2 regions of the Streptomyces sp. NPDC047017 genome follow, and region 2 is predicted to be linked to the other one. Evidence: predicted binding sites of a transcription regulator. Region 2 holds the regulator's gene; the other holds the start of a gene.
What was found. The regulator HrcA, encoded in region 2, represses chaperone genes, less so after heat shock. The targets are predictions, from matches to a motif close to TTNGCACTCNGNNNNNCNGAGTGCNAA.

Region 1: groES (co-chaperone GroES) is a predicted target of HrcA. The motif match lies at 9,904-9,930, and genes of this name have one in related genera.

The regions. Positions count from the first base shown of each region.
Region 1 covers NZ_JBEYVW010000013.1:177,385-191,853, forward strand. The annotation lists gene guaB (IMP dehydrogenase) at 1-1,283, opposite strand, end outside; gene ABZ858_RS22425 (sigma-70 family RNA polymerase sigma factor) at 1,453-2,040, opposite strand; gene ABZ858_RS22430 (response regulator transcription factor) at 2,847-3,458, opposite strand; gene ABZ858_RS22435 (WhiB family transcriptional regulator) at 3,841-4,173, shown strand; gene ABZ858_RS22440 (LysR family transcriptional regulator) at 4,244-5,140, opposite strand; gene ABZ858_RS22445 (MOSC domain-containing protein) at 5,220-5,900, shown strand; gene ABZ858_RS22450 (SDR family oxidoreductase) at 5,986-6,759, shown strand; gene ABZ858_RS22455 (ester cyclase) at 6,919-7,617, shown strand; gene groL (chaperonin GroEL) at 7,706-9,331, opposite strand; gene groES (co-chaperone GroES) at 9,449-9,757, opposite strand; gene ABZ858_RS22470 (polysaccharide deacetylase family protein) at 10,158-10,982, opposite strand; gene ABZ858_RS22475 (polysaccharide deacetylase family protein) at 10,979-11,956, opposite strand; gene ABZ858_RS22480 (methyltransferase domain-containing protein) at 12,048-13,235, shown strand; gene ABZ858_RS22485 (MscL family protein) at 13,416-13,841, shown strand; gene ABZ858_RS22490 (hypothetical protein) at 14,107-14,382, opposite strand; gene tsaD (tRNA (adenosine(37)-N6)-threonylcarbamoyltransferase complex transferase subunit TsaD) at 14,379-14,469, opposite strand, start outside.
Region 2 covers NZ_JBEYVW010000020.1:86,095-100,563, forward strand. The annotation lists gene ABZ858_RS29275 (S41 family peptidase) at 1-2,590, opposite strand, end outside; gene ABZ858_RS29280 (VOC family protein) at 2,667-3,059, opposite strand; gene ABZ858_RS29285 (16S rRNA (uracil(1498)-N(3))-methyltransferase) at 3,088-3,828, opposite strand; gene ABZ858_RS29290 (nitronate monooxygenase) at 3,825-4,967, opposite strand; gene dnaJ (molecular chaperone DnaJ) at 5,146-6,282, opposite strand; gene hrcA (heat-inducible transcriptional repressor HrcA) at 6,283-7,299, opposite strand; gene ABZ858_RS29305 (MBL fold metallo-hydrolase) at 7,447-8,178, shown strand; gene ABZ858_RS29310 (DUF3097 domain-containing protein) at 8,211-9,014, shown strand; gene hemW (radical SAM family heme chaperone HemW) at 9,109-10,341, opposite strand; gene ABZ858_RS29320 (ATP-binding SpoIIE family protein phosphatase) at 10,391-12,286, opposite strand; gene ABZ858_RS29325 (long-chain fatty acid--CoA ligase) at 12,929-14,469, opposite strand, start outside.

The sequences.
Region 1 (14,469 bases), on a different contig from region 2:
TCGGGCACCAGCTTGTCGTCGGAGGCGACCTCGCCCTGGAAGTAGCGGTCCTTCGAGTACGACCGGGCCTGACCGCGGGACTGCATGGCGCCCAGCGAGCCCATGCCCCGGTAGGACTTGAACTGCTTGCCGTTGATGAAGAGCAGCTCGCCGGGCGACTCCTCGCAGCCCGCGAGCAGGCTGCCCAGCATGACCGTGTCGGCACCGGCGGCGAGCGCCTTGCCGATGTCGCCGGAGTACTGCAGGCCGCCGTCGCCGATCAGCGGGATGCCCGCCGGGCGGGCCGCGAGCGACGCCTCGTAGATGGCGGTGACCTGCGGGACGCCGATGCCGGCCACCACGCGCGTGGTGCAGATCGAGCCGGGGCCCACGCCCACCTTGATGCCGTCGACACCGGCGTCGATCAGGGCCTGCGCGCCGTCGCGGGTGGCGACATTGCCGCCGATCACGTCGACGGAGACGCTCGACTTGATCTTCGACATCCAGCTCAGCGCGTTGCTGTTGTGGCCGTGCGAGGTGTCCACGACCAGGAAGTCCGCCCCGGCCTCGGCGAGCGCCTGGGCGCGCTCCAGGGCCTCGGGGCTGGCACCGACCGCGGCGCCGACGAGCAGCCTGCCCTCCGCGTCCTTGGCCGCGTTCGGGTACTGCTCCGCCTTGACGAAGTCCTTGACGGTGATCAGGCCCTTGAGGACGCCCGCGTCGTCGACCAGCGGAAGCTTCTCGATCTTGTGCTTGCGCAGCAGCTGCATGGCGTCCACGCCGGAGATGCCGACCTTGCCGGTGACCAGCGGCATCGGCGTCATGACGTCGCTCACCCGGCGGCCGCGGTCGGTCTCGAAGGCCATGTCACGGTTGGTGACGATGCCGAGGAGCTTGCCGGCCGGGTCGGTGACGGGCACCCCGCTGATGCGGAACTTGGCGCACAGCGCGTCCGCCTCGGCGAGCGTCGCCTCCGGGTGCACGGTGATGGGGTCGGTGACCATGCCGGACTCGGACCGCTTGACCAGATCGACCTGATTGACCTGGTCCTCGACCGAGAGGTTGCGGTGCAGCACGCCGACACCGCCCAGCCGGGCCATCGAGATCGCCATGCGGGACTCGGTGACCTTGTCCATCGCCGCCGAGAGCAGCGGGATGTTGACCCGCACATTGCGGGAGATACGGGACGATGTGTCGACCGCGTTGGGGAGCACCTCGGATGCGCCCGGCAGAAGCAGCACGTCGTCGTAGGTCAGCCCGAGTGTCGCGAATTTTCCGGGCACTCCGTCGACGTTGGCAGTCATGACACCTTCCCCAAATGGCCTTGATCGGTGCGGATGTCCATGCTAACGGGAAGTGGAGGCGTCTCATTCCACGAACGAAGATCACCTTCGGCTTCATGCCTTCGTACGAGTCTTCGTACGAGCACGAGGCCGTACGCCCACTGTGCCGCGACGGGACCGGGGGCGGCGGCTACTGCTCGGCCAAGGCCCGCAGCCTGCTCAGCGCGCGGTGCTGGGCGACCCGGACCGCGCCCGGTGACATTCCCAACATCTGCCCGGTCTCCTCCGCGGTCAGGCCCACGGCGATGCGCAGCAGCAGCAGTTCGCGCTGGTTCTCGGGGAGGTTGGCGAGGAGTTTCTTGGCCCATTCGGCGTCGCTGCTGAGCAGGGCGCGTTCCTCCGGGCCGAGGGAGTCGTCCGGGCGCTCGGGCATCTCGTCGGACGGCACGGCCGTCGAACCGGGGTGGCGCATGGCGGCGCGCTGGAGGTCCGCGACCTTGTGCGAGGCGATGGCGAAGACGAACGCCTCGAAGGGACGGCCGGTGTCCCGGTAGCGCGGCAGGGCGAGGAGGACGGCGACGCAGACCTCCTGGGCCAGGTCCTCGACGAAGTGGCGCGCGTCGCCGGGGAGCCGGGACAGCCGGGTGCGGCAGTAGCGCAGCGCGAGCGGATGGACGCGGGCCAGCAGGTCGTGCGTGGCCCGCTCGTCGCCGTCGACGGCACGGTGCACGAGGCCACCGATCGCCCCTGGGGCAACTGCCGCCTCGTCGTCACGCATCGGTCCATGGTGCCTTGGCGTCGTCCGCTCCGTGGCACCGCCTTCGTGGTTGTGCACCGAAGCGTTATGAGCAGGTGCGCCGGAACCCATCCCCTGCGCCCTCCCATTCCGCTCGACCGACTCGTCCCCGAGGAACTCCACACCCTCAAGGATGCGGCATCCGCGGCGAAACGAGCAGCCATCGCCCGGCGGGCCGCGTTGCCACTGGTGACCGGCCTGCGGTAGGCGACGCCGACCACACCCCCGACAGACCACTTCCCGCAGACGACTTCCCGCAGACCGATTTCCACGGACCAGTTCCCGCAGGACATTTTCCGCGGACCACTTCCCGCAGACCATTGTCCGCGGACCACTTCACGGCACCGGGCGTCCGACGACCCGGCGACAGCCGGCGGGCCGGTGACACCGCCGGTCCGGCGAAGACCGGCGGCCCGGTGACCTCCGGCGGCCCGTGCCGACCGGCACGCCCCACGCATCCCTCGCGTCCCGCCTGCCCCGCACGGCGCGCTCGCCCGGCGCCGCCCCGCGCGCGGCGCGCACAGCGCGTCCACCCGCACAACCGACCGGCTGGATGTACACCGGACCGGCCGGTCCCCGCCGCCGGAACAACCGCCGAAGGCACCGGCGGCAGACCCACCAGAAAATCAGAAGAATCATCGGCAGATCCGCCGGAGCAACAGCCGGCAGAACCGCCGAAGACCCGCGGGCGACCCGCCTGGCGACCCGTCCGAAAGACGGCCCGTTCACCGGGCCGGGCCCGCTCGGGTGCGGCCCGGCCTTCGGACAGGCCCCCATGGGGATCGGCCCTAGCGGACCAGGCCCCACCGGAAACCGAGTGCCACCGCGTGCGCGCGGTCCGAGGCGCCGAGCTTCTTGAACAGCCGGCGGGCGTGCGTCTTGACGGTGTCCTCGGAGAGGAACAGCTCACGGCCGATCTCCGCGTTGGAGCGGCCGTGGCTCATGCCCTCCAGGACCTGGATCTCGCGCGCGGTGAGCGTGGGCGCCGCGCCCATCTCGGCCGAACGCAGCCGGCGCGGGGCAAGCCGCCAGGTGGGGTCGGCCAGGGCCTGGGTCACGGTGGCCCGCAGCTCCGCGCGCGAGGCGTCCTTGTGCAGGTAGCCGCGGGCACCGGCGGCGACGGCGAGCGCCACACCGTCGAGGTCCTCGGCGACCGTGAGCATGATGATCCGCGCACCGGGGTCGGCGGACAGCAGCCGCCGCACCGTCTCGACGCCGCCCAGTCCGGGCATGCGTACGTCCATCAGAATGAGGTCCGAGCGGTCGGCGCCCCAGCGGCGGAGGACTTCCTCGCCGTTGGCCGCCGTCGTCACACGCTCGACACCGGGCACGGTCGCGACCGCGCGGCGGAGCGCCTCTCGGGCAAGCGGGGAGTCGTCGCAGACGAGGACGGATGTCATGGCCGCCCTCCGCAGCTGATGCGCGTCACCTTGAGCCTCCAGGCTGGTACGAAATCGTCACCTGTGCGGTCGACCGCCTCGGACGCCTGCCCGAGCGCTTGTGTGGTCAACCGCCTCCGCACTCTCAACGACGGTCACTCGAAAGAGTTACGGGGCCGTACGCCGTTTTCGGCACTCTACGTGAGGGAGCGGACACAGTGCAGACACAGACGTCATACCCTCAACTTTTCATCACAAGCTATGCCCCATTCAGCCCCTTTTCTTCCCGTTTCCAGGTGTCTAGGGCTAGATTCGCAATGAGTCATATTTTCATCTCCTTAGATCGGAGATGTACGGTCGTCGGCACCGTATCCGCCACCGAACGGCTACAAGGGGTCACGCAATGGCAGATTTCTCCCGCCTTCCCGGACCGAATGCGGACCTGTGGGACTGGCAGCTCCTTGCTGCCTGCCGCGGGGTGGACAGCTCGCTCTTCTTCCATCCCGAGGGCGAGCGCGGGGCGGCTCGGAGCGCTCGTGAGAACTCGGCCAAGGAGGTCTGCATGAGGTGCCCGGTCCGCGCGGAGTGCGCGGCACACGCCCTGGCGGTGCGCGAACCGTACGGGGTGTGGGGCGGGCTGACCGAGGACGAGCGCGAAGAACTGATGGGGCGGGCGCGCAACCGGCTGGTGACGGCGGCGTCGTCGTCCAGCGGGGACGCCGCCTCGAACAACTGAAGGAACGTTTCTTCTTATTCAGTCACGATCAACACGGCAGGACCGCACACCGTCACCGTCATCGTTACCGTCACCTGGCCCCGGCGCGTTCCAGTTCGTCGAGGGTGGCCGCCACCGTCGGCACCTGGGCCAGGTCGGGCAGGGTCAGGGCGACGATCTCCCGGCGCACCGCCGGTTCCAGTGCGACGGTGCGGGCGCCTCGCGGGCGCACGGACTCGACCGCGAGCTGGGGCAGTACGGCGACGCCCAGGCCCGCGCCGACCAGCCCGACCACCGCCGGGTAGTCGTCGGTGGCGAAGTCGATACGGGGCGTGAACCCGGCGCTCGCGCATGCCTCGACCAGCTGGCCGCGGCAGCGCGGGCAGCCGGCGATCCACGGTTCGCCGGCGAGGTCCGCGATGGCCATGGAGTCGGCCCCGGCCAGCCGGTGCCGCTCGGGCACGAGGCCGACCAGGCGGTCGGTGAGCAGCGGCCGTACGGCCAGGTCGTCCCATTCCTCGGCGCCCGCGGCGCCCTCGTAGCGGAAGGCGAGCGCCACGTCGCAGTCGCCCGCGCGCAGCAGTTCCACGGAGCGCGGCGGTTCGGCCTCCTCCAGGGAGACCCGGGTGCCGGGATGGGCGGCGCGCAGCGCGGCCAGGGCGGTCGGGACGAGCGTGGAGCTGCCGCTGGGGAAGGAGACCAGGCGGACCCGGCCGGCCCGCAGCCCGGCGATGGCGGCGACCTCCTCCTCGGCGGCGGTGAGTCCGGCGAGGATGCCGCCCGCGTGCCGCACCAGGGCCTCGCCGGCCTCGGTCAGCCGCATCTCGCGGCCGGTGCGGACCAGCAGGGGGGTGCCGACGGAGCCTTCCAGGGCCTTCATCTGCTGGCTGACGGCGGGCTGGGTGCAGCCCAGTTCCCGGGCCGCCGCGGAGAAGGAGCCGCTGGCGGCGACGGCGCGCAGTACGCGCAGATGGCGGGCCTCGATCACCCTTCGAGCATAAGCCAACCTTGGGCGTGATACCGAATAACGCGTCGACACTTTGACGAGCGGTCGCTACCGTGCGGGTATGAGGCTTCTTTCCGTCAACGTGGGCCGGGCGCGGGCCGTGCCGTACACCGACCAGGCGCAGGGCGTGACCGGCATCGACAAGCGGCCGGTGGCCGGGCCGGTGCGGGTGGCGGCGCCCGGCCCCAAGGGCGTCGGCGCGAGCGGGCTGGCCGGGGACGCGGTGTGCGACACGCGGCACCACGGCGGCGACGACCAGGCGGTGTACGCGGTGGCCCGCGAGGACCTGGACGCGTGGGAGCGCGAGCTGGGCCGCGCCCTGCCCGACGGCTCGTTCGGCGAGAACCTGACCACCATCGGACTGGACATCTCCGGCGCGCTGATCGGCGAGCGGTGGCGCATCGGGCCCGCGGCCGGTCCCTCGGTGCTGCTCGAGGTCACCAGCGGGCGGATCCCGTGCCGGACCTTCCAGGGCCATCTGGGTGAGAAGGGGTGGGTGAAGCGGTTCACGCTCCGGGGTGCGCCGGGCGCGTACCTGCGGGTGATCGAGCCGGGTGAGGTCCGTCCGGGTGATCCGGTGGAGATCGTGCACCGGCCGGACCACGACGTGACCGTGGCGCTGCAGTTCCGTGCCTCCACGACCGAGCGGTCCCTGCTGCCGCGCCTGCTGGCGGCGGGTACGGCGCTGCATCCGGAGTCACTGGCGGCGGCGCGGAAGTACGCGGACACGTATGTGGGCTGACGTCCGCTCGGCAGCCGGTGTGCACGGATGGGGAGGGCCTGTGCGCAGATCGGGAACCGGCCGCCGGGACCACTAACCTTTCGCCATGACAACGGCTCTGATTACGGGATCGACCGCCGGCATCGGTGCCGCGTTCGCGCGGCGGCTGGCGGCGGACGGGCACGACCTCGTCCTGGTGGCGCGCGACACCGAGCGGCTGACGGAGCAGGCGACCGAGCTGCACGACCGGCACGGCGTCGAGGCCGAGGTGCTGACCGCCGACCTGGCCACCGACCAGGGCATCGAGACGGTCGCCGCCCGGCTGGCGGACCGCAGGAACCCGGTCGACCTGCTGGTCAACAACGCGGGCTTCGGCAACAAGGGCCGCTACCTCGACGTGCCGATGGCCGACGAGCTGAGGATGCTCAAGGTGCACATCGAGGCGGTGCTGCGGCTGACCTCGGCGGCCACCGCCGCGATGCGCGAGCGCGGCCGGGGCGGCGTGGTGAACGTGGCCTCGGTGGCCGCGTTCGTGCCGCGCGGCACCTACGGGGCGTCGAAGTCGTGGGTCGTGCAGTTCACCCAGGGCGCGGCGCGCGACCTGGCGGGCAGCGGCGTACGGCTGATGGCGCTGTGCCCCGGTTTCGTGCGCACCGAGTTCCACCAGCGGGCCGGCATGGGCACGGACAACATCCCGAGCTGGATGTGGCTGGACGCGGACAAGCTGGTCGCGGCGGCCCTGGCGGACCTGGCCCGCGGCCGGTCCCTGTCGGTCCCGGACCCGCGCTACAAGGCGCTGATGGGCCTGGTGAAGCTGGCCCCGCGGGGCCTGCTGGGCGGGGTCACGTCGAAGACGGGACGCAAGTACGGCCCGCAGTGACGCACGGCGGCCCGCTGTGACGCGCGCGGCTGCGGTGCCGCGCCCGTCCGGCGGTGCCGCGCGCGGCCGGCGGCGGCCGGGCGGCGTCGTCGCCCCGGCGGCCGGCCGGTGGGAAAATGGCGGTGACACGACCGGGTCAGGGGGGCCGGAGGCGGTGCCATGACCTTCGTACAGCTCATCGAGTGCCGGACGAGCCGGCTGGACGAGATGAACCGGCTGCTGGACACCTGGGTCGAGCGGACCGGCGGCAGGCGGGCCGCGACCCACGCGCTGGTCGGCAAGGACCGCTCGGACGGCGCGCACATCGTGGAGATGGTGGAGTTCGCGTCGTACGAGGAGGCGATGCGGGCCTCGAACCTGCCCGAGACCGACGACGTCTTCCGCGGCCTGGTCGCGCTCTGCGACGAGCTGCCCGTCCTCACCGACCTGGAGGTCGTACGGGACGAGCGGTTCGCCGGGCCCGCGGTGCGCCGTTTCTTCGCGGCGCTGACCGCCGCCGGTGAGCTGCCCCCGCTCAACGACCTCATCGACGAGGACTGCCACAGCCACGATCCGGTCAACGCGCAGGACACCATCGGGCTGGACGCGATCCGGCGCGAGTACCGGATGTGGCGGGACGCCTTCGACTCCGCCTTCACCGTCGAGGACGTGCTCGTCCAGGACGACCGCGCCTGCGCCCGCTGGCGGTGGGACGCCGTGCACCGGGGCGAGTTCCTGGGCATCGCCCCCACCGGGCGGCGGGTCACCATGACCGGCACGACCCTCTTCCGGCGCGGCGCGCGCGGCACCTTCGCCGAGCTGTGGTGGCAGCGCGACCAGCTGGGCCTGATGCAGCAGCTGGGCGAGCTGGAAGGCTGAGCCGACCGGGCTTCCGGGCGGCGGACGCGCCGGTGCCCGGCACCCCCGAGGGGATGCCGGGCACCGGCGGTCAGCTGGGCGGGTCGCCTCAGTGGGCGTGGCCGTGGCCGTGGCCCGCGGCGGCCGGCTCTTCCTCTTCCTTCTTCTCGACGACCAGGGTCTCGGTCGTCAGCAGGAGGGAGGCGATGGAGGCGGCGTTCTCCAGGGCGGAGCGGGTGACCTTGACCGGGTCGATGACGCCGGCCTTGACCAGGTCGCCGTACTCACCGGTGGCGGCGTTGTAGCCGCTGCCCTTCTCCAGCTCGGCGACCTTGGAGACGATGACGTAGCCCTCCAGGCCGGCGTTCTCCGCGATCCAGCGCAGCGGCTCGACGGCGGCGCGGCGGACGACCGAGACACCGGTGGCCTCGTCGCCGGTCTTGTCGAGGTTGCCCTCCAGGACCTTCACGGCGTGCACCAGCGCGGAGCCACCACCGGAGACGATGCCCTCCTCGACCGCGGCGCGGGTCGCGGAGATGGCGTCCTCCAGACGGTGCTTCTTCTCCTTCAGCTCCACCTCGGTGGCGGCGCCGACCTTGATCACGCACACGCCGCCGGCCAGCTTCGCGAGGCGCTCCTGGAGCTTCTCGCGGTCCCAGTCGGAGTCGGTGGTCTCGATCTCGGCCTTGATCTGGGCGACGCGGCCCTCGACGTCCGCCTTGTTGCCGGCGCCGTCGACGATCGTGGTGTCGTCCTTGGTGACGGTGACGCGGCGGGCGGAGCCGAGCACGTCAAGGCCGACCTGGTCGAGCTTGAGGCCGACCTCCTCGGAGATGACGGTGGCGCCGGTGAGGACGGCCATGTCCTGGAGCATCGCCTTGCGGCGGTCGCCGAAGCCGGGGGCCTTCACCGCGGTGGCGTTGAAGGTGCCGCGGATCTTGTTGACGACGAGGGTGGAGAGCGCCTCGCCCTCGACGTCCTCGGCGATGATCAGCAGCGGCTTCGAGGCGTTCGCCTGGATGATCTTCTCAAGCAGCGGCAGCAGGTCCGCGATGGAGCCGATCTTGCCCTGGTTGATCAGGATGTACGGGTCGTCGAGGACGGCCTCCATACGCTCCTGGTCGGTGACGAAGTACGGCGACAGGTAGCCCTTGTCGAAGGCCATGCCCTCGGTGAAGTCCAGCTCCAGGCCGAAGGTGTTGGACTCCTCGACGGTGATGACACCGTCCTTGCCGACCTTGTCCATCGCCTCGGCGATCAGCTCGCCGACCTGCTGGTCCTGGGCGGACAGCGCGGCCACGGCGGCGATGTCGGACTTCTCGTCGATCGGGCGGGCCGAGGCGAGCAGGTCGTCGGAGACGGCCTTGACCGCGGCGTCGATGCCCTTCTTCAGCAGCGCCGGGGAGGCACCGGCGGCCACGTTCTTCAGGCCCTCGCGCACCAGGGCCTGGGCGAGCACGGTGGCGGTGGTGGTGCCGTCACCCGCGATGTCGTTGGTCTTGGTCGCCACCTCCTTCACCAGCTGGGCGCCCAGGTTCTCGTACGGGTCCTCGATCTCGACCTCACGGGCGATGGTGACACCGTCGTTGGTGATGGTCGGGGCGCCGAACTTCTTGTCGATGACGACGTTGCGGCCCTTGGGGCCGATCGTCACCTTGACCGTGTCGGCAAGCTTGTTGACGCCGCGCTCGAGGGCGCGACGGGCGTCCTCGTCGAACTTCAGGATCTTCGCCATGGCAGCGGGAGCCCTCTCGGAAATCTTGGGTGAAAAAGAAACTGCGCCCCGGGCGCCCGGCTTCTTATCGGTTGCGGGGGCCAAGGGCGCAGTTCACAGCGGGAATGCTGAGGTGACTTACTTCTCGATGATCGCGAGGACGTCGCGAGCCGAGAGAACGAGGTACTCCTCGTTGTTGTACTTCACCTCGGTGCCGCCGTACTTGCTGTAGAGCACGACGTCGCCGACCTGGACGTCGAGCGGAAGGCGGTTGCCGTCCTCGAAGCGGCCCGGGCCCACGGCCAGGACGACGCCCTCCTGGGGCTTCTCCTTGGCGGTGTCCGGAATGACCAGGCCCGAGGCCGTGGTCTGCTCGGCGTCGAGCGGCTGGACCACGATGCGGTCCTCAAGCGGCTTGATGGCAACCTTGGAGCTGGCGGTCGTCACGATCCGACCTCCCCCTTCGGAGATCTCACGGGGTTAACTGTCTGAGGTGGCGACCAGGTCGATCCGTCGTCGCGGGTGCCGGACCTGCCCGTCGCTGTGTTGGCACTCTCCGGTGGGGAGTGCCAGAGCCGAGACTATGACCGTCGTTAGCACTCGGTCAAGCGGAGTGCCAATTGCCTCGTGGCGCGTCGCGGGGTGGGGGCTTGTTCTGGGCCTCGGTGAGGGGTGCTGTTTCTTGTGGCGGACGTCCCTGGGGGCCGCCGCCCCCAGGCCCCCGCTTCGGCCTGGACGGCCTCGCCCTCAAGCGCCGGACGGGCCGGTCATGCCAACCCCATGTCACAGGTGGTCCGAGTCGCAGGTGGTCCGAGTCACAGGTAGTCCGGGTCACAGGTGGTCCGAGTCACAGGTAGTCCGACAGCCTGCCCGCCGTCAGGCCCTGGGTCTGGAGGGTGCGCAGGATTCGGGTGGTGCGTTCGTGCAGGGAGGCGGCGGGGTCGTCGTCGTCCGAGGTGACGAGGACGATGTCGCCGGGGCCGAGGCGGTGCGGGCCGTGGGCGAAGCGCAGGCCGGTGTCCTTCATCGACGCCCGCCACAGGACGACCGCGCGGACACCGCAGTCGGCGGCGGCGCGCAGGGTCGTGGTGTCGTACGAGCCGTAGGGCGGCCGCAGCAGGCGCGAGCGGGCGCCGAAGCGGGCGCGCAGCCGGTCGCGCTGGCCGCAGATCTCGGCGCGCTGGCCCGCGTAGGGCACCCCGCGCAGCGCGGGGTGGTCCAGGGTGTGGTTCTGCAGGTCCGCGCCGGCCGCGCGCAGCCGGGCGAAGTGCCCGGAGCCGGGTCCGGCGGCGCTGCCGGTGAGGAACACGGCGATGGGCAGGCGCAGTTCGCGGACCATGTCGACGAAGCGCGGGTCCCGTTCGGCGCCGTCGTCGTAGGTGAGGAAGACGACCCGGTCCGGGGTGTCGACGTGGTCCAGGACCGGGGGGCCGGTGCGGGTGCGGGCGGCGGTGGTGCGGGCCGGCGGGCGCGGCGGCACGGGCAGCGGGGCCGCCAGGCCCCAGCGAAGGTAGGGCCGGTCGGCCGCCGGGCTCGCGGGCCGCACCCGCTGCGCCGCCTTGCGGCCCAGCCGCTCGATCGGGTCGACGGACGGCGCGCAGCCGGCCAGGAGCAGCAGCGCGGCCGCGAGCAGGGCGGCGGCCGTGCGCCGCGGCCACGGCCGCGGTCTCACAGGTAGTCCTCCAGCCGGGCCACCGCGTAGCCGTGGGCCGTCGCGTAGTTCAGGAACCGGCGCATGTCGTCGACCATCGTGCCGTTCCACTCGTCGGTGCCGCGGAAGTGGGTGAGCACGATGTCGCCGGGGCGCAGCCGCTGGTCGTCCTCGCGGAACTCCCAGTGGTCGACGTAGACCTCCTCGTTCCAGATCGGCGCGTACCGGATGCCGCAGGACTTGGCGGCCCGCAGGGTGTCCTGGTTGTAGTTGCCGTAGGGCGGGCGCAGCAGGCGGGGCCGCTTGCCGAACTGCTTCTGCATGATGTCCTGCATGTCGCAGATCTCGCGCCGCTGCTCGTCGTAGGAGAGACCGGGCAGGTAGGGGTGGTGCAGGGTGTGGTTGTTGAGGGTGTTGCCCAGGGACTGCGCCCTGCGGAAGTAGCCGTAGTCGTCCTTGACGAGGTAGTTGCTGAGGAAGGCCGAGTAGGGGACCTTCAGCTCGTCCATCATGCGCAGGAACGCCGGGTCCTTCTCCGCGCCGTCGTCGATGGTGAGGAAGAGGATCTTGTCCTTGGTGGGGACGGTGGTGAAGACCGGGGGCAGGCCCCAGTCCTCCTGGTGGTCCACCTCGAAGCCGGCGCGGGCCTGGATGACCGGTTTGACGGCCGGGGGCGCGGGGGGCGTGAGGGGGACCTGTGCGAGCCCCCAGCGCTTGGCCGCGGCGGCGCGCGCGGCGGCGGAGGCGCGCAGCCGGGTGGCGTAGGAGTCGAGGGCGCGCGCCGGGGGCGCCTGGAGGCGCTGCTGCCCCTGGGCGGGCTGGACGGGCGCGTCCGCGCCGCTCTGCGGCCCGGAGCAGCCGGAGGCGAGGGCGGCCGCGGCGAGCACGGCGAGGGCGGCGTGCGGCGCCGCCTTGCGTCCCCGGGGGCGCAGGGGGCGCAGGTGGCGCAGCGGGCCCAGGGTGCGATTTTTGTCATTTTGTACTACTACACTCATGGCGCCGGATCCTCGCAGCCCGCGCCCCCGCCTCCGCCGCGACACCTCGGCCGGCGGCACACCATCCACCGGATTGGCCGACAATGAGCCGGTGACCGACCCACTCCACGCCTTCACCGCCCTGCTCGGCCCCGAGGGCCGCGCCCTCCTGGACGAGGTGCGCGGCACCGCCCCCGCCGACGAACTCGCCGTCGCCACCCGGCTGCGCCGCGACCACCCCGCCGAGCTGGTGTCGGCGGCGCTCGGGCAGGCCCGGCTGCGGCAGCGGGCGGCGGCGAAGTTCGGGGACGAGGACGCGGCGCGGATGTTCTTCACGGCCAACGGGGTCGAGCAGTCCACCCGGGCGAGTGTGGCGGCGTACCGGGCGCGGCGGCTGAAGGACCTGGGCGTCACCTCGCTCGCCGATCTGTGCTGCGGGATCGGCGGTGACGCGATCGCGCTCGCCCGCGCCGGGGTCCGGGTCCTCGCCGTCGACCGGGACCCGGTGACGGCCGCCACCGCCCGCGCCAACGCCGAGGCGCTGGGCCTGTCCGGCCTGATCGAGGTGCGGGAGGCGGATGTGACGGAGGTGGACACCTCGGCGTACGACGCGGTCTTCGTCGACCCGGCGCGGCGGGGCGGGCGCGGGCGCGTGTTCGACCCGGAGGCGTACTCGCCGCCGCTGTCCTGGGCCGTCGAGGCGGCCCTGAAGGCACCGCGCGCCGCCCTGAAGGTCGCCCCCGGCATCCCCCACGAGGCCGTCCCGGCGCAGGCCGAGGCGGAGTGGATCTCCGACGGCGGGGACGTGAAGGAGGCGGTGCTGTGGTTCGGCACCGAGCCGGGACTGGTGCGGGCGACCCTGCTGCCCGGCCCGCGCACCCTGCGCGGCCGCGGCCTGCCCGATCCGCCGGTACGCCCCCTGGGCCGCTTCCTGTACGAGCCCGACGGCGCCGTCATCCGCGCCCATCTGGTCGCCGAGGCGGCGGCGGAACTCGACGGCGGCCTGATCGACGAGACCATCGCCTACATCACCGCCGACACGCTGCGCCCCACCCCGTACGCCACCGCCTACGAGATCACCGACCAGCTGCCCTTCAACCTCAAGAAGCTGAAGGCCCTGCTGCGCGAGCGCGAGGTCGGCACGCTGACCGTGAAGAAGCGCGGCTCGGCGGTCGAGCCGGAGGAACTGCGCCGCAAGGCACTGCCGAAGCCGCACGGCCGCGCCGCGCTCACCGTCTTCCTCACCCGCGTCGCGGGCGCCCCCACCATGCTGCTCGGGCACCCCGCCCCGGCCGCCTGAGCCCCCGGCCGCCTCGACTCCGGCCGACCGAGCCCCGGTCGCCCGAGCCCCCGGTCGGCGGCGCTCCGGGTGCGGGCCGTGCCGTGCGCGCCGAGGGTGGAGGCGACGAGCGGGAGCCGTCGGCGGCCGGGTGGCCCGGCCGCCGCGCGGTGCCGGACGGGCGCGGAGGCGAGGGCATCGATGCTGCGGGGCTTCAAGAACTTCCTGATGCGCGGCGATGTCGTCGTCGTGGCCGTCGGCCTGATCGTGGCCCTGGCGTTCAGCACGCTGATCAAGGCGTTCACCGACTCGGTGATCGGCCCGGTCATCGCCCGGGCCCAGGGCGGCACCTCGCCCGGCCTGGGCTGGCAGCTCGGCAGGCCGGGGAACAAGGCGACCTACCTGGACATCGGGGCGTTCCTCTCGGCGCTGGTCTACTTCCTCATCTTCATGGCGGTCGTGTACTTCCTCATCGTGCTGCCCTACAAGCATTTCCAGGGCCGCAGGGGCGTGACGGTCTTCAAGGACCCGGTCCGCACCAAGTCCTGCCCGGCCTGCCTGTCGGACGATCTGCCCGAGGCCGCGCTGAAGTGCCTGCACTGCGGCACCGAGCAGCAGGCGCCCTGAGCGGAGCGACGGCGGCAGCGTCGTCCGGAACGGCAGAACGGCAGGACTACAGGACTACAGGACTACAAAACGACAGAACCCCGCCCCGGAAGACCGGGACGGGGTTCTCATGGAGCGCCGGGCAGGCCTTGCACCTGCATTTCCCCGCAGGAAGCGGGGCGTCTTTCCTTGGACCACCAACGCACTGCTCGCGGGCTTTCGTTCACCCGCTTGCGTGTAATGATCATAGCGCATCCGGGCGGTGGCGCACCACGCCCAGCCGATCTCAGCCGACCGGGCCGCCCTGCTCGTCCGGCACCGCCTCGAACCGCCAGCGGTGCACGGCCCGGGTGACCAACCCCGCGTCCGGCTCGGGCAGTTCCGGCAGCTCGGCGTCGTACGCCGCGTCCCACCACGTGATGACCAGGACCCGGTCCTGCGGGGCGCGCAGGGTCTCCCGGCGCAGCGGCCGCGGGGAGAGTGCCTGCCGCCGGGCCCAGTCGAGGAGTTCCCCGCCCCGGCCGTCCGCCGCGCGGGCCTCCCACATCAGCGCGACCGTCACGGGTACAGGTTTTCCTTGCTGACCTCGTGCACATGGTCGTGCCCGTGACTGTGACTGTGACCGTGGCTGTGCGAGGCGCCCGGGACG
Region 2 (14,469 bases):
GGGCGCGGCGGCCGGCCACCCACGCGTGGTAGCGCAGCGGCTCCTCGTCGGCCAGCGGCACCACCACCACGTGCCGGACCTCGCCGCCGCCGGCCGGGGAGATCGTCAGCTCGACGGGCCGGTCCGCCGTGCCGGCAAGCAGCGGGGCCGGCCCGGCCACCGGGTCCACGGGCCGGCCGCCGACCGCGGTGATCGCGTCCCCGGCGCGCACCGCGACGCCGGGCGCGGCGAGCGGGCTGCGGGCGCGCGGGTCGGAGGTCTCGGCGGGCAGGACCCGGTCGATGCGCCAGCCGCCGTCCTCGTGCCGGGAGATGTCCGCGCCGAGCTGGCCCTGCCGGGCGCCGTCGCCGGAGCCGGCGTACGGGGTGACGAAGGCGTGCGAGGTGCCGAGTTCGCCGTGCACCTCCCACAGCAGGTCCACCAGGTCGTCGTGGGTGGCGAGGCGGTCCAGGACGGGCCGGTAGCGCGCCAGGACGCCGTCCCAGTCGACGCCGCCCAGGTCGGCCCGCCAGAAGTTGTCCCGCATGACGCGGCCGGTCTCCTCGTACATCTGCCGCCACTCGGCGGCCGGGTCGACGCTCTGCCGGACCCGGCGCAGGTCGACGGTGATGTTGGAGTCGCTGTCCTCGTCGCCGGAGGCGCGCCGGTCGCTGGGCACGACCTTGAGCTTGCGGTCGGTCCACAGCAGGACGCGTCTGCCGTCGCCGCTGACCTCGAAGTGGTCGGCGTCCGCGGCGAGGTGCTCAATGCGCTGCTGGGCGAGGTCGTAGCGTTCCAGCTCGGTCTTCGGGTCGGGTTCGTCGGGGGTGGCGCGGGAGGCGCCGAGGACGCCGGTCACCGGGTGCCGCAGCCAGAGCACGCCGTCGCGGGCGGCGCGCAGGTTGGAGTAGCGGGCGGCCTCGACCGGGAAGGGCACGATGCGGTCGGCGAGGCCGTCGAGGTCGATCCGGGTGGCCGGGGTGCCCTCGCTGTCCGGGGTCTCCTCCTTGTCCGAGACCTCGAAAGGGCGGCCGTGGCGCTGCGGGCCGAACGGGGAGGGCGTGGTCGCGGCGAGGGTGATCAGGCAGGGGCGGGAGCTCTCGACGAAGGCCAGGTCGAAGACGTGCTCGTCGTAGACGGGGTCGAAGGAGCGGTGGGAGAGGAAGGCGAGATGCTTGCCGTCCAGGGTGAAGGCGGGGGCGTAGTCCTGGAAGCGCAGCGGGGTCGCCTCGGTGACCGACAGGTCGGTGGTGTTGGCCAGACGCAGCTGGCTGAGCGGGCGCGGTCCGGGGTGGGACCAGGCCAGCCAGGCGGAGTCGGGCGAGAAGACCAGGCCGGTGACGTCGCCGTGGTCGCTGCGGTCGACCTCGCGGACCTCGCCGCTCTCGCGTTCCACCAGCAGCAGCCGTCCGTCGTGCGCGGCGACGGCGGCGCGGCTGCCGTCGGGCGCCATGGCCAGGGCGAGGACCCGGCCGAGCTGTCCGGCGGCGAGCCGGCGCGGGGTGGCGCCGGGGGCCAGGCCGGTGGCGGGCGCGAACTCCAGCGCGTCGTCGCCCTCGGCGCCGGTCACCCAGACCACCCACTCCTCGCCGTCGGCGCGGAAGGTGCGCGGCAGCCTGGCCCGTACGCCGGGTTCGGCGGCGAGCGCGCGGGCCGGGCCTGCGCGGTGGGTGACCCAGTGGACGGCGCCGCGCACCGAGACGGCGCTGCCGCGCGCGGTGTGGCCGGGGGTGGCCGAGCCGAACCAGCGGGCGGCGTTGACCGGGTACGGCTGGAGGTTCGTGCGCGACCCGCCGAGCCGCAGGTCCAGGCGGCGCGGCTCGGCGCTCTCCAGGTCGTCCAGGAGCCACAGTTCACCGGCGCTCGCGTAGGCGACGCGGGTGCCGTCGGTGGCCGCGTGCCGCGCGTAGAAGCCGTCGAGCGGGGTGTGGCGGCGCAGGTCGGAGCCGTCGGCGAGGGAGGAGTACAGCGCGCCGGTGCCCTCGTGGTCCGAGAGGAAGGCGAGCCGGTCCCCCACCCATGAGGGGTACTCGATGTTGCCGTCCAGGTCGGCGTGCAGCCGGACGAACTCGCCGCTGTCGTCCGGGTCGATCCACAGCTTGCCGGCGGTGCCGCCGCGGTACCGCTTCCACCAGGCCGCCTCGCGGCCCATCGACACGGACAGCAGCACGGTGTGCGGCCCGTACGCGATGTCGCCGACCGGCCCGTAGGGCAGCGTGGCGGCCGGTCCGCCGTCCAGCGGCACGGCCCGCGCCCAGCTGCGGCGCAGGCTGGCCTGGCCCTGGGTGGTGGTCGCCAGGACCTGGCCGTCCGGGGTCCAGCCGCGCACCTGGGTGCGCCGGCTGCCCCAGTAGGTCAGGCGCTTGGCGGGGCCGCCGTCGACGGGGGCGGTGTGCACCTCGGGGGCGCCGTCGCGGGTGGAGGTCCAGGCGACGGTGGTGCCGTCGGGCGAGATGCGCGGGTGGTCCACCGGCACGGTGTCGGCGCTGACCCGCCAGGCCCGGCCGCCGTCCAGCGGCGCGAGCCACACGTCGTCCTCGGCGGTGAAGGCGGCCAACTCCCCGTGCAGGTGCGGGAACCGGATGTACGCAGGCGATGCGGGCTGAGTCACCCGGTCAACCCTACGCAGCGGCGCGGGCCGCGGACAGGGGGTTGGATCACTTCCGTCAGGTGCGCGGCGGCCGCTCTCAGGTGCGCAGCAGCAGCCACTCCTGGAGTTCGACGAGGTTGCCCTCGGGGTCCTTGAGGTGGGCGACCCGCATCCGGTCGGTCATGGGCGCCGGGCCGTGCACCAGGTCCGCGCCGCGGCCGGTGATCTCCGCGCAGTAGGCGTCCAGGTCGTCGACGCGCAGCACCACCAGGGAGCGGTGCCCGCTCGCGGTGCCGCCCAGCTCCTGGAGTATCCCGGTCATCATGGCGCGGTCCTGGAGGGCTATGCCCGCGGACCCGGTGGCGGGGCTGAACTTCTCGTACGGGCCGGCCGCCGCGCCGGACTGCGGCTTGAGGCCCAGTACGTCGGCGTAGAAGCGGTAGCAGGCGGCGAAGTCGGTGACGAGCAGCCGGACCTGGGCGAGTTCCACGGGCGTCCCCTCGGATCGGGACCGCCGGTCAGGACCAGCGGCCGGTGCGTCCCAGCAGCAGGGCCGCGGCCGCGGTCCCGGCGGTCGATGTACGCAGCACCGTACGCCCGAGGACGTACGCCCGCGCACCCGCGTCCGCGAAGAGCGCCAACTCCTCCGGTGATACGCCGCCTTCGGGGCCGACGACGAGCACGATCTCGCCCTCGGCGGGGAGTTCGGCGGTGGCCAGGGGCGCCTGGCCGCTCTCGTGCAGGACGGCGGCGAAGTCGGCGCCGGCCAGCAGCGCGGCGACCTGTTTCGTGCTCGCCGCCTCCGCGACCTCGGGGAAGCGGACCCGGCGGGACTGCTTGCCGGCCTCGCGGGCGGTGGCCCGCCACTTGCCGAGCGCCTTGAGGCCGCGCTCGCCCTTCCACTGCGTGACGCAGCGGGAGGCCGCCCACGGCACGATCGCGTCCACGCCGACCTCGGTCATGGTCTCCACGGCCAGTTCGCCGCGGTCGCCCTTGGGCAGCGCCTGGACGACGGTGATGCGCGGGGACTCCGGGGGCTCCTCGCGCACGGGTTCCAGGCCGGCCACGACGAGGCGGTCCTTGCCCTCGGCGGCCTTCACCGCGCCCTCGGTCCAGCGTCCGCGCCCGTCGGTGAGCACGACCTCCTCGCCGGGCCGCAGCCGCTTGACCGCGACCGCGTGCCGTCCCTCGGGTCCGTCGACCACGCACTCGGGGCCGACGCCGTCGAGCCGGTCGACGACGAACACCGGCTTGGTCATCGCCGCTCACCTCCCGCCTGGCCGTGACCCGCCTGGCCGTGACCCGCCTGGCCGTGTCCGGCCGGGCCGGGTGCGGACAACGCTGTCCGGGCGGCGTCCAGTTCGGCCGCCAGTACGTCCACCAGCTCGGCGGCGGGCAGCGCGCGGGCCATGCGGTGGCCCTGCCCGGCCCACAGCGCCATGCCCTGCGGGTCACCGGCCTTCGCGGCGGCCTTGCGCAGGGGCGAGGTGAGGTGGTGGACCTCCGGGTAGGCGGCGGGCGCGTACCGGCCGTGCTCGCGCAGGAAGCGGTTGACCAGGCCGCGGGCGGGGCGCCCGGAGAAGGCGCGGGTCAGTTCCGTGTGCGGGAACAGCGGGTCGGTCAGGGCCTGCTTGTGCAGGGCGTGCGCGCCGGACTCGGCGGTGGCGAGGAAGGCCGTGCCGAGCTGGGCGGCGCTCGCGCCGGCCGCCAGGACGGCGGCGATCTGGCTGCCGCGCATGATGCCGCCGGCGGCGATCACCGGCAGGTCGACGGCCTCGTGGACCTGGGCGACCAGGGAGAGCACGCCGATGCCCGCGCCGTCGTTCTCCGGCCGGTCGCGGTGGGCGCCCTGGTGGCCGCCGGCCTCCACGCCCTGCGCGATCACCGCGTCCGCGCCCGCCCGCCGCACGGCCAGGGCCTCCTCGACGGTGGTCACGGTGACCAGGACGTGACTGCCCACACGGTGCAGGGAGTCGACGATCTCGCGGGTGGGCACGCCGAAGTGGAAGGAGACCACCGGGACCGGGTCGTCCAGCAGGACGGCGAGTTTGACGTCGTAGCCGTCGTCGCCGCCGCACTCGGGATCGCCCAGCTCCGTCTCGTACCAGGTGGCCTCGCCGGCCAGTTGCTGGGCGTAGAGGTCGACGGTGCCGGACTCCGCGTGCTCGGGCTGCGGCATGAAGACGTTCACGCCGAAGGGGCGGCCGGTCAGCCCGCGCACCTGCTTGATCTCCTGGTACATGCCGTCGGCCGTCTTGTACCCGGCGGCCAGGAAGCCCAGCCCGCCGGCCTCGGACACGGCGGCGGCCAGCTGCGGCCCGGAGGGGCCGCCCGCCATCGGTGCCTGCACGATCGGATGAGGGAAGAGATCGGTCAGCGCGGACAGTGCGGAGGACATGTGCGCATGGTGTCACGTCCTGCGCACGGCTCCGAATCCGGGCATCCCTTGGCATATGCCAGAGGCAGCCACCGTGATCAGTGGCTGCCTCCAGGGTCCGCCGCCGTGCCCGGACGTGTCCGCCACCCTGCCCGGACGTGTCCCCCCGCTGTGCCCGTACGGCCTTCGCCGCGGTGCCTCAGCGGCCGTTGAACGCGTCCTTCAGCCGTGAGAACAGGCCCTGCTGGCCGGGCTGGAACTGCCCCGTCGGGCGCTCCTCGCCGCGCAGTTCGGCCAGCTCGCGCAGCAGGCGCTCCTGTTCCGGGTCGAGCTTGGTCGGGGTGGTGACCTCGACATGCACGATCAGGTCGCCCCGGCCGCCGCCGCGCAGGTGCGTGACGCCCCGGCCGTGCAGCGGGATCGACTGGCCGGACTGGGTGCCGGGCCGGATGTCGACCTCCTCCAGGCCGTCCAGGGTCTCCAGCGGCACCTTGGTGCCGAGGGCCGCCGCGGTCATCGGGATGGTGACCGTGCAGTGCAGGTCGTCGCCGCGCCGCTGGAAGGTCGAGTGCGGCAGCTCGTGGATCTCCACGTACAGATCGCCGGCCGGGCCACCGCCGGGGCCGACCTCACCCTCGCCGGCCAGCTGGATGCGGGTGCCGTTGTCCACACCCGCCGGGATCTTCACCGTCAGGGTGCGGCGGGCACGGATCCGGCCGTCGCCCGCGCACTCCGGGCACGGGGTCGGCACGACCGTGCCGAAACCCTGGCACTGGGGGCAGGGCCGGGAGGTCATGACCTGGCCCAGGAAGGACCGGGTGACCTGCGAGACCTCACCGCGGCCGCGGCACATGTCACAGGTCTGCGCGGTGGTGCCGGGCGCCGCGCCCTCGCCGTTGCAGGTGGTGCAGACGACGGCCGTGTCGACCTGGATCTCCTTGGTCGTCCCGAAGGCCGCCTCGTCCAGCTCCACCTCCAGCCGGATCATCGCGTCCTGGCCGCGGCGGGTGCGCGAGCGCGGCCCGCGCTGCGAGGCCGTGCCGAAGAACGCGTCCATGATGTCGGAGAAGTTGCCGAACGCGCCGGCGCCGAAGCCGCCCGCGCCGGCCCCGCCGGACTGCGAGAGCGGGTCGCCGCCGAGGTCGTAGACCTGCTTCTTCTGCGGGTCCGAGAGCACCTCGTAGGCGGCGTTGATCTCCTTGAACCGCTCCTGGGTCTTCGGATCGGGGTTGACGTCCGGATGCAGCTCGCGCGCGAGCCGCCGGAACGCCTTCTTGATCTCATCCTGCGACGCGTCGCGGCGCACGCCGAGAACGGCGTAGTAGTCCGTGGCCACTTACGACTCCGCCAGGATCTGTCCGACGTACCGTGCCACTGCGCGTACCGCTCCCATCGTTCCCGGGTAGTCCATGCGGGTCGGTCCGACCACGCCGAGCTTGGCCACTGCCTCGCCCCCCGAACCGTAACCGACCGACACGATGGACGTGGAGTTGAGTCCTTCGTGGGCGTTCTCGTGACCGATGCGCACGGTCATGCCCTGGTCCTGTGTCTCACCGAGCAGCTTCAGCAGGACGACCTGCTCCTCCAGCGCCTCCAGCACGGGCCGGATGGTGAGGGGGAAGTCGTGCCCGAAGCGGGTGAGGTTGGCGGTGCCGCCGATCATCAGCCGCTCCTCGTTCTCCTCGACGAGGGTCTCCAGGAGCGTGGACAGCACCGTGGCGACCGTCCCGCGGTCCTCCAGGTCGAAGCCGTCGGGCAGGTCCTCCACCAGCTGCGGCACGTCCGCGAAACGGCGGCCGGCGACCCGGCTGTTGAGCCGCGCCCGCAGGTCCGCCAGCGAGGTCTCGCCGAACGGGGCCGGGCAGTCGACCATCCGCTGCTCGACCCGGCCGGTGTCCGTGATCAGCACCAGCATCACCCGCGCCGGCGCGAGGGAGAGCAGCTCCACGTGCCGCACGGTCGAACGCGTCAGCGACGGGTACTGCACGACGGCGACCTGTCGGGTCAGCTGCGCCAGCAGCCGCACCGTACGGGCCACCACGTCGTCGAGGTCGACGGCGCCGTCCAGGAAGTTCTGGATGGCGCGCCGCTCCGGCGCGGTCATGGGCTTGACCCCGGCCAGCTTGTCGACGAAGAGGCGGTACCCCTTGTCGGTGGGGATACGGCCCGCGCTGGTGTGCGGCTGGGCGATGAAGCCCTCGTCCTCCAGGGCCGCCATGTCGTTGCGGACGGTGGCCGGTGAGACGCCGAGGTTGTGCCGCTCGGTGAGGGCCTTGGAGCCGACCGGCTCCTCGGTGCCGACGTAGTCCTGGACGATCGCGCGCAGCACCTGAAGCCTTCGCTCACTGAGCATCGCGCACACCTCCAGAGTCGTCCCTCGGCTCCCGCCTGGCACTCGGCGCATACGAGTGCCAGCATTCCCGGGCCCAGTGTACGGCCGTCGGGTACGGGGCGGGCAAGGCCGGGGCGGCCGGCCGCCGGGGAACGCTAGCGTCCGGGTATGACGGTCACTTGGGAAGAGGTCGGCTGGGAGCGGATCGCGGACGGGGTGGGGCGGGTGCGCCTGCCTGGCTGGGACTGCACGGTGGGGCTGGTGGTCGGGGACGGGGCGGCGCTGCTGGTGGACGCGGGGTCGAGCCGCGCGGAGGGCGCACGGTTGCGAACGCGGGCGCGGGAACTGGCGGGCTCCCCTGTGACACTTCTCGCGCTGACCCATGCCCACTTCGACCATGTCTTCGGGGCGGCGGAGTTCCCGGAGGCCGAGGTCTTCGCCGCCGCGGGGGCGTGCGTCGTCCTCGGCGACGAGCGCGGGCGCGCGGAGCTGCGCGCGGACGCGGTGCGCCACGGACTGGACGCGCGGGCCGCCGAGGAGGCCGCGGCGGCGCTGGTACGGCCCGGCCGCGAGGTCGCGGACCGGCTGGCCGTGCCGCTGGGCGGCGGGCGGGAGGCGCTGCTCGCGGACGTGGGTCCCGGCCACACCGCGCACGACCTCGCCGTGGTGGTGCCGGGCGGGCGGCCGGTGGTGTTCTGCGGCGACCTCGTCGAGGAGTCCGGTGAGCCCCAGGCGGGTCCCGACGCGGTGCCGTCCCGGTGGCCCGCCGCGCTGGACCGGCTGCTGGAACTGGGCGGCCAGGACGCGCTGTACGTGCCCGGGCACGGCGCGGTGGTCGACGCCGCCTTCGTCCGGGCGCAGCGGGACGCGCTGGCGGCGCGCTTCGGCGTGTCGCGCTGATCATCGTCCTGGCTCTCCCTATCGTCACTCGAATGCGCCAGTACTCCGCCGATCTGACCCCTCCCTGGAAGAAGCCGAAGGCCGTTGCCGAGGTCCCGGCCGAGCCGGGGCTCGTGGTGGAGGAGCCGGCCACCGGTTTCTGCGGCGCGGTGATCCGCTGCGAGGCGGGCACGGTGACCCTGGAGGACCGCTTCGGCAAGCACCGGGTCTTCCCCTTGCAGCCGGGCGGGTTCCTGCTGGAGGGCAGGCCGGTGACGCTGGTGCGCGCCGCCGCCGGCCCGGTGCGCGCCGCCCGTACGGCCTCCGGTTCCGTCGCCGTCCCCGGCGCACGCGCGCGCGTGGCCCGTGCCGGGCGGATCTATGTGGAGGGCCGGCACGACGCCGAGCTGGTCGAGAAGGTGTGGGGCGACGACCTGCGTATCGAGGGTGTCGTCGTGGAGTACCTGGGGGGCGTCGACGACCTGCCCGCGATCGTCGAGGAGTTCGCGCCCGGCCCGGACGCCCGCCTCGGCGTCCTGGTCGACCATCTGGTCCCGGGCAGCAAGGAGTGGCGGATCGCCGAGGCGGTGACCAGCGAGCACGCCCTGGTCGTCGGCCACCCGTACATCGACATCTGGGAGGCCGTGAAACCGTCCTCCCTCGGCATCCCGTCCTGGCCCCGGGTGCCCCGCGGCCAGGACTGGAAGACCGGCGTCTGCCGGACCCTCGGCTGGCCGGAGAACACGGGCGCCGCCTGGCAGGGCATCCTCGCCCGGGTGCGGTCGTACAAGGACCTGGAACCGGAGCTGCTGGGCCGGGTCGAGCAACTGATCGACTTCGTGACCGAGCCGGGGTAGGGCGGGGCCGGGCGCGGCCCGCAGGCCGCAGGCCGCGTGACCCGGTGCGGCTCAGTGCGGCTGGTGCGACTGCGGCTGGGGCGGCTGGTGCGGCTCAGTCCACCAGATCGCGTACCACCGCGTCCGCGAGGAGCCGCCCGCGCAGGGTGAGGGCCGCCCGGCCGCTGTCGTACGGCTCCCGCTGGAGCAGGCCGTCCGAGAGTGCCCTGCGGGACGCGGCGAGGCCCGCCTCGTGCAGCAGGTCCAGCGGGACGCCTTCCCGCAGCCGCAGCTCCAGCAGGACCCGCTCCACCCGGCGGTCCTCCGCGGTGAGGAGTTCGCGTCCGGCGCCCGGGGAGCGGCCGTCGGCCAGGGCCGCCGCGTACGCGCCGGGGTGCTTGACGTTCCACCAGCGCACGCCGCCCACATGGCTGTGCGCGCCGGGGCCCGCGCCCCACCAGTCCGCGCCGCGCCAGTACAGCTCGTTGTGCAGGCAGCGGGCGGCCTCGGAGGTGGCCCAGTTGGAGACCTCGTACCAGTCGAAGCCCGCCGCGGACAGCGTCTCCTCGGCGATCAGATAGCGGTCGGCGTGCACGTCGTCGTCGGTCATGGGGATCTCGCCGCGGCGGATGCGGCGGGCGAGCTGGGTGCCCTCCTCGACGATGAGGGCGTAGGCGGAGACGTGGTCGGGCCCGGCGGCCAGGGCCGCGTCCAGGGAGGCCCGCCAGTCGTCGTCGGACTCGCCGGGGGTGCCGTAGATCAGGTCGAGGTTGACATGCTCGAAGCCGGCCGCGCGGGCCTCGGCCACGCACGCCTCGGGGCGGCCGGGGGTGTGGGTGCGGTCGAGGACCCGCAGGACGTGCGGCCGGGCGCTCTGCATGCCGAAGGAGATCCGGTTGAAGCCGCCCTCCCGGAGGGCGGCGAGGTAGGCCGGGCCGACCGACTCCGGATTGGCCTCCGTGGTGATCTCGGCGTCCGGCGCGAGGCCGAACTCGTCGCGGACCGCCGCCAGCATCCGTACGAGGTCGCCGGCGGCGAGCAGGGTGGGCGTACCGCCGCCGACGAAGACCGTGCGGACCGGGCGCGGGTCGTCGCCGAGCACCTTGCGGGCGAGCCGGACCTCGTCGGCGAGGGTCTCGGCGTAGTTGTCGCGCGAGGCGAGCACGCCGCCGGTGCCGCGCAGCTCGGTGGCGGTGTACGTGTTGAAGTCGCAGTAGCCGCAGCGGGTCGCGCAGTACGGGACGTGCAGGTAGAACCCGAGGGGCCGGTCGGCCGCCCCGGCGAGCGCGGGAGTGGGCAGCGCGCCGTCGGCGGGGACGGGCTCGCCGTCGGGGAGTGCGGAAGGCATGCCCTCCATTGTCCAGCACCGCGCGGGTCGCCCGCGGATCGCCCGCGGCTCACTCCGCCTGGAGCACCAGCAGGGCCAGGTCGTCCTCGGGCGGACGCTCCCCGAACTCGTGCACCAGCCGCTGGATGCGTTCGGCGACGAGGTCCGCGTCGAGCCCGGCGCAGCCGGCCAGGGCGGCGGCGAGTCCGTCGCCGTCGTCGAACTGGCGCGTGCCCGAGCGCCGCTCGGTGACCCCGTCGGTGACGCACAGCAGGGTGTCGCCGGGGCGCAGCTCGAAGGTGTCGCAGACGTAGGTCTCGTCCTCGATGACACCGAGCAGGGTCTGCGGGCGGGCGACCGCGCGGACGTCGCCTGCCCGGGTGAGGAGCAGGGGCAGCGGGTGCCCGGCGCAGGCGAGGGTGCAGCGCACGCCGCCCTCGAAGGGGGCCAGCTCGCCGTAGAGCAGGGACAGGAAGCGGGTCTGCGGGCCGTCGCCGGGGGCGACCGGGCCGGCCAGGGCGCGGGCGGCGGCGTCGGCGGCCTCGGTGGCGTCGTCCAGGAGGAGCTGGTTGAGGCGGTCCAGGACGTCCGCGACGCCGTACCCCTCGCGGGCCAGCAGCCGCAGCCAGGGCCGGGCGAGCCCGATGACCACGGCGGCCTCGGGGCCCTTGCCCTGCACGTCGCCGACCGCGAAGCACCAGCGGCCGTCGCCGGCCGGGAAGAGGTCGTAGAAGTCGCCGCTGGGGCCGACCTGATCGCACGGCTCGTAGACGAGGGCGCTGCGCAGGCCGGGGATCTCGGCGACCGCGCCGGGCAGCAGCCCGCGCTGGAGCACGGCGCTGATGGTGGCCTGGCGGGCGTACTGCCGGGCCGCGCCGATGCCGAGCGCGACCCGGCGGCTGAGGTCCTCCACCAGGCCGGTGATCTCGTCGGGGAAGCGGAGCAGCCCGGCCCGGCCGATGACGAGGGTGCCGAGCGGCCGGCCGCCCGCGACCAGCCGGTAGGCGAGCGCGGCGCCCTCGGCCTCGCGCGGGCCCAGCGCCTGGCCGGGCCAGGGGTAGGGCTCGGGGCCGCCGGGCGGCGGGTCGTCGGTGGCGGGCGGCGGGTCCTTCTCCAGGGCCCGGCGCAGTTCCTCGATGCGGTTCTCGGTGCCGTGCCAGACCCGGGCGAGCCGCGGGCCGGGCGCGCCCTCGCTCCAGCCGCCGTCCTCGCCGTGGCTCAGCGAGCCCCAGCGGGCGGTGGACTCGTCCTCCAGCCACACCGCGCACCAGTCGGCCAGCCGGGGCACGATGAGCTGCCCGGTGAGCGCGGCGACCAGATTCTCGTCGAGCTGCCCGGCGAGCAGGTCGGATGCCTCCGCGAGGAAGGACAGCGCGCCGCGGCCCAGCCACTCGCGGTCGCGTTCGGCGCGCTGGGGCTCGGGCGCGAGGACGGCGGCGACGCCGAGTCCGGGGTCCCCGGCCGGGCCGGAGGGCTCGGGGGCGGCCTCCGCGGGCAGCCGCGCCCACACGGTCTTGGCGCCGGTGCGGTAGGTGATGCCCCATTCCTCGGCGAGCGCGGCGACCAGATGGAGGCCGCGGCCGTACTCCGCCGGTTCGTACGACGTCTCCCGGGCGTGGTCGCGGGGGGCGCGCGAGGGGTGGTGGTCGGACACCTCGACGACGCACGCGCCGGTGTCCGGCTCCAGCCGGCAGCTCAGCTCGACGTGGGTGCCGGCGTGCACGACGGCGTTGGTGACCAGCTCGCTGACGACCACCAGGACCTCGTCGGCCAGCCGGTCGGGCACGGCCAGGCCGAGGCCCCGCCACTCCCTGAACGCCGCCCGGACCAGGGCGCGGGCGGAACCGGGCGCGACGGGGCTGCCGGGCAGCGACGAACGCACCTGCGCGTACGTCCCCGGGTCCAGGTGCCCGGGTACCTCGAAGGCACGGGAGACGGTCTCCCGCTGTGTCGGAATGGCCCCCATCTGCAACTCCCGGGCATGCGCACGAAACGGTTCACCGACACCGACAGAGTGACAGACCGGCTGCACTCGTGAGCGATGAGTTACCGAAGTGGACAGCCGCGCGGGAGAACTGTGCTAGGAGAACGCCCGGGGCGGACGCAACCGGACGGGGAAGGACAGGTGTGGTCAGGGGTGGGCGTGGGGGCGGCGCGCGCGGGGCGGGGGGCACGGTGCCGAGCCGCGCCGGTCGGGGGCACGGGCGTCGGGAGGTCGGGGCCGGGGGCCCGTAGGGCAGTGTGGGGCGCCGGGGCCTCTGCGGAGCCGCGCAGGCCGGGGCGGCGTTCGCCGAGCCGCGCGGGCAGAGGCGTATCCGCTGGTCCAGGCCACCGCGCCGGCGGGCGAAGACCGGGGGCGAGGACGCCGCACCGGCGGGCGAAGATCCGGGGGGCGAAGACGCCGCACCGGCGGGCGAAGACCCGGGGGGCGAAGACGCCGCACCGGCGGGCGAAGACCCGGGGGGCGAAGACGCCGCGCGGAAGGCTCGCCCGCCGGGCACCCGTCGGCAGGCGCGGGCCGCCGAGGGGCTCGGCCCCCGGTGGCTGCCCGTGCGCCCGGTGGCTGCCCGCGCCCCCGGTGGCGCCCCGCGCCCCCGCCGGGCAGGCGTCACGCCTCCCGTGTGCCCGCGTACATCTCCTCGATCAGGTTCTTGTACTCGCGCTCCACCACCGGCCGCTTCAGCTTGAGGCTCGGGGTGATCTCGCCGTGCTCGACGTCGAGGTCGCGCGGCAGGAGGCGGAACTTCTTGATGGTCTGCCAGCGCTGCAGGCCCTCGTTGAGCTGCTTGACGTAGCCCTCGACCATCTCGACGGTCCGCGGGGCGGCCACGATCTCGGCGTACGCCTTGCCCCCCAGGCCGTTCTCCTGGGCCCACTCCTCGATCGCGGCCTCGTCGAGGGCGATCAGGGCGGTGCAGAAGTTCCGGTCGGCGCCGTGCACGAGGATGTTGGAGACGTACGGGCACACCGCCTTGAACTGGCCCTCGACCTCGGCGGGCGCGATGTACTTGCCGCCGGAGGTTTTGATCAGGTCCTTCTTGCGGTCGGTGATGCGCAGGTAGCCGTCCGGGGACAGCTCGCCGATGTCGCCGGTGTGGAACCAGCCGTCGGACTCCAGCACCTCGTCGGTCTTCTCGGGCAGCTTGTGGTAGCCCTGCATGATGCCGGGGCTGCGCAGCAGGATCTCGCCGTCGTCGGCGATCCGGACCTCGGTGCCGGGCAGCGGCTTGCCGACGGTGCCGGTGCGGTACGCCTCGCCGGGGTTGACGAAGGAGGCCGCGGAGGACTCGGTGAGTCCGTAGCCCTCCAGGACGTGGATGCCGGCGCCGGCGAAGAAGTAGCCGATCTCCGGGGCCAGGGCGGCGCTGCCCGACACGCAGGCGCGCAGCCGCCCGCCGAACGCCTCGCGGATCTTGGAGAAGACGAGGGTGTCGGCGACCTTGTGCTTGGCGGCCAGGGCGAAGGGCGCGGAGTGCAGGCCGGTGCGCTTGAAGTTGTCCTGGGTGACCTTGGCGTACTCGCGGCCGACCTCGGCGGCCCACTGGAAGATCTTGTACTTGGCGTTGCCGCCGGCCCGCGCCTTGGCGGCGACGCCGTTGTAGACCTTCTCGAAGATGCGCGGCACGGCCGCCATGTAGGTGGGCTGGACCACCGGCAGATTGTCGATGATCTTGTCGACGCGGCCGTCCACAGCGGTGACGTGCCCGACCTCGATCTGCCCGGAGGTGAGGACCTTGCCGAAGACGTGCGCGAGCGGCAGCCACAGGTACTGCACGTCGTCGGGCCCGATCAGGCCGGTGGAGGCGATCGCCTTCGCCATGTACGCCCAGCTGTCGTGCGCGAGGCGCACGCCCTTGGGGCGGCCGGTGGTGCCGGAGGTGTAGATGAGGGTGGCGAGCTGGTCCTTGGTGATCGCGCCGACCCGCTCCTTGATCAGCTCGGGGTGCTCGTCCAGGTAGGCGGTGCCGCGCCGCTCCAGCTCGTCGAGGGTGAGCACCCGCTCGTCGCTCCGCACGCCCGCCGGGTCGATGACGACGACATGGTGCAGGTCGGGCAGCTCGGCGCGCTTCTCGGCCGCCTTGGCCAGCTGGGCGGCGTTCTCCGCGATGAGCACCTTGCTCTCGGAGTCGGCGAGGATGAAGGCGGACT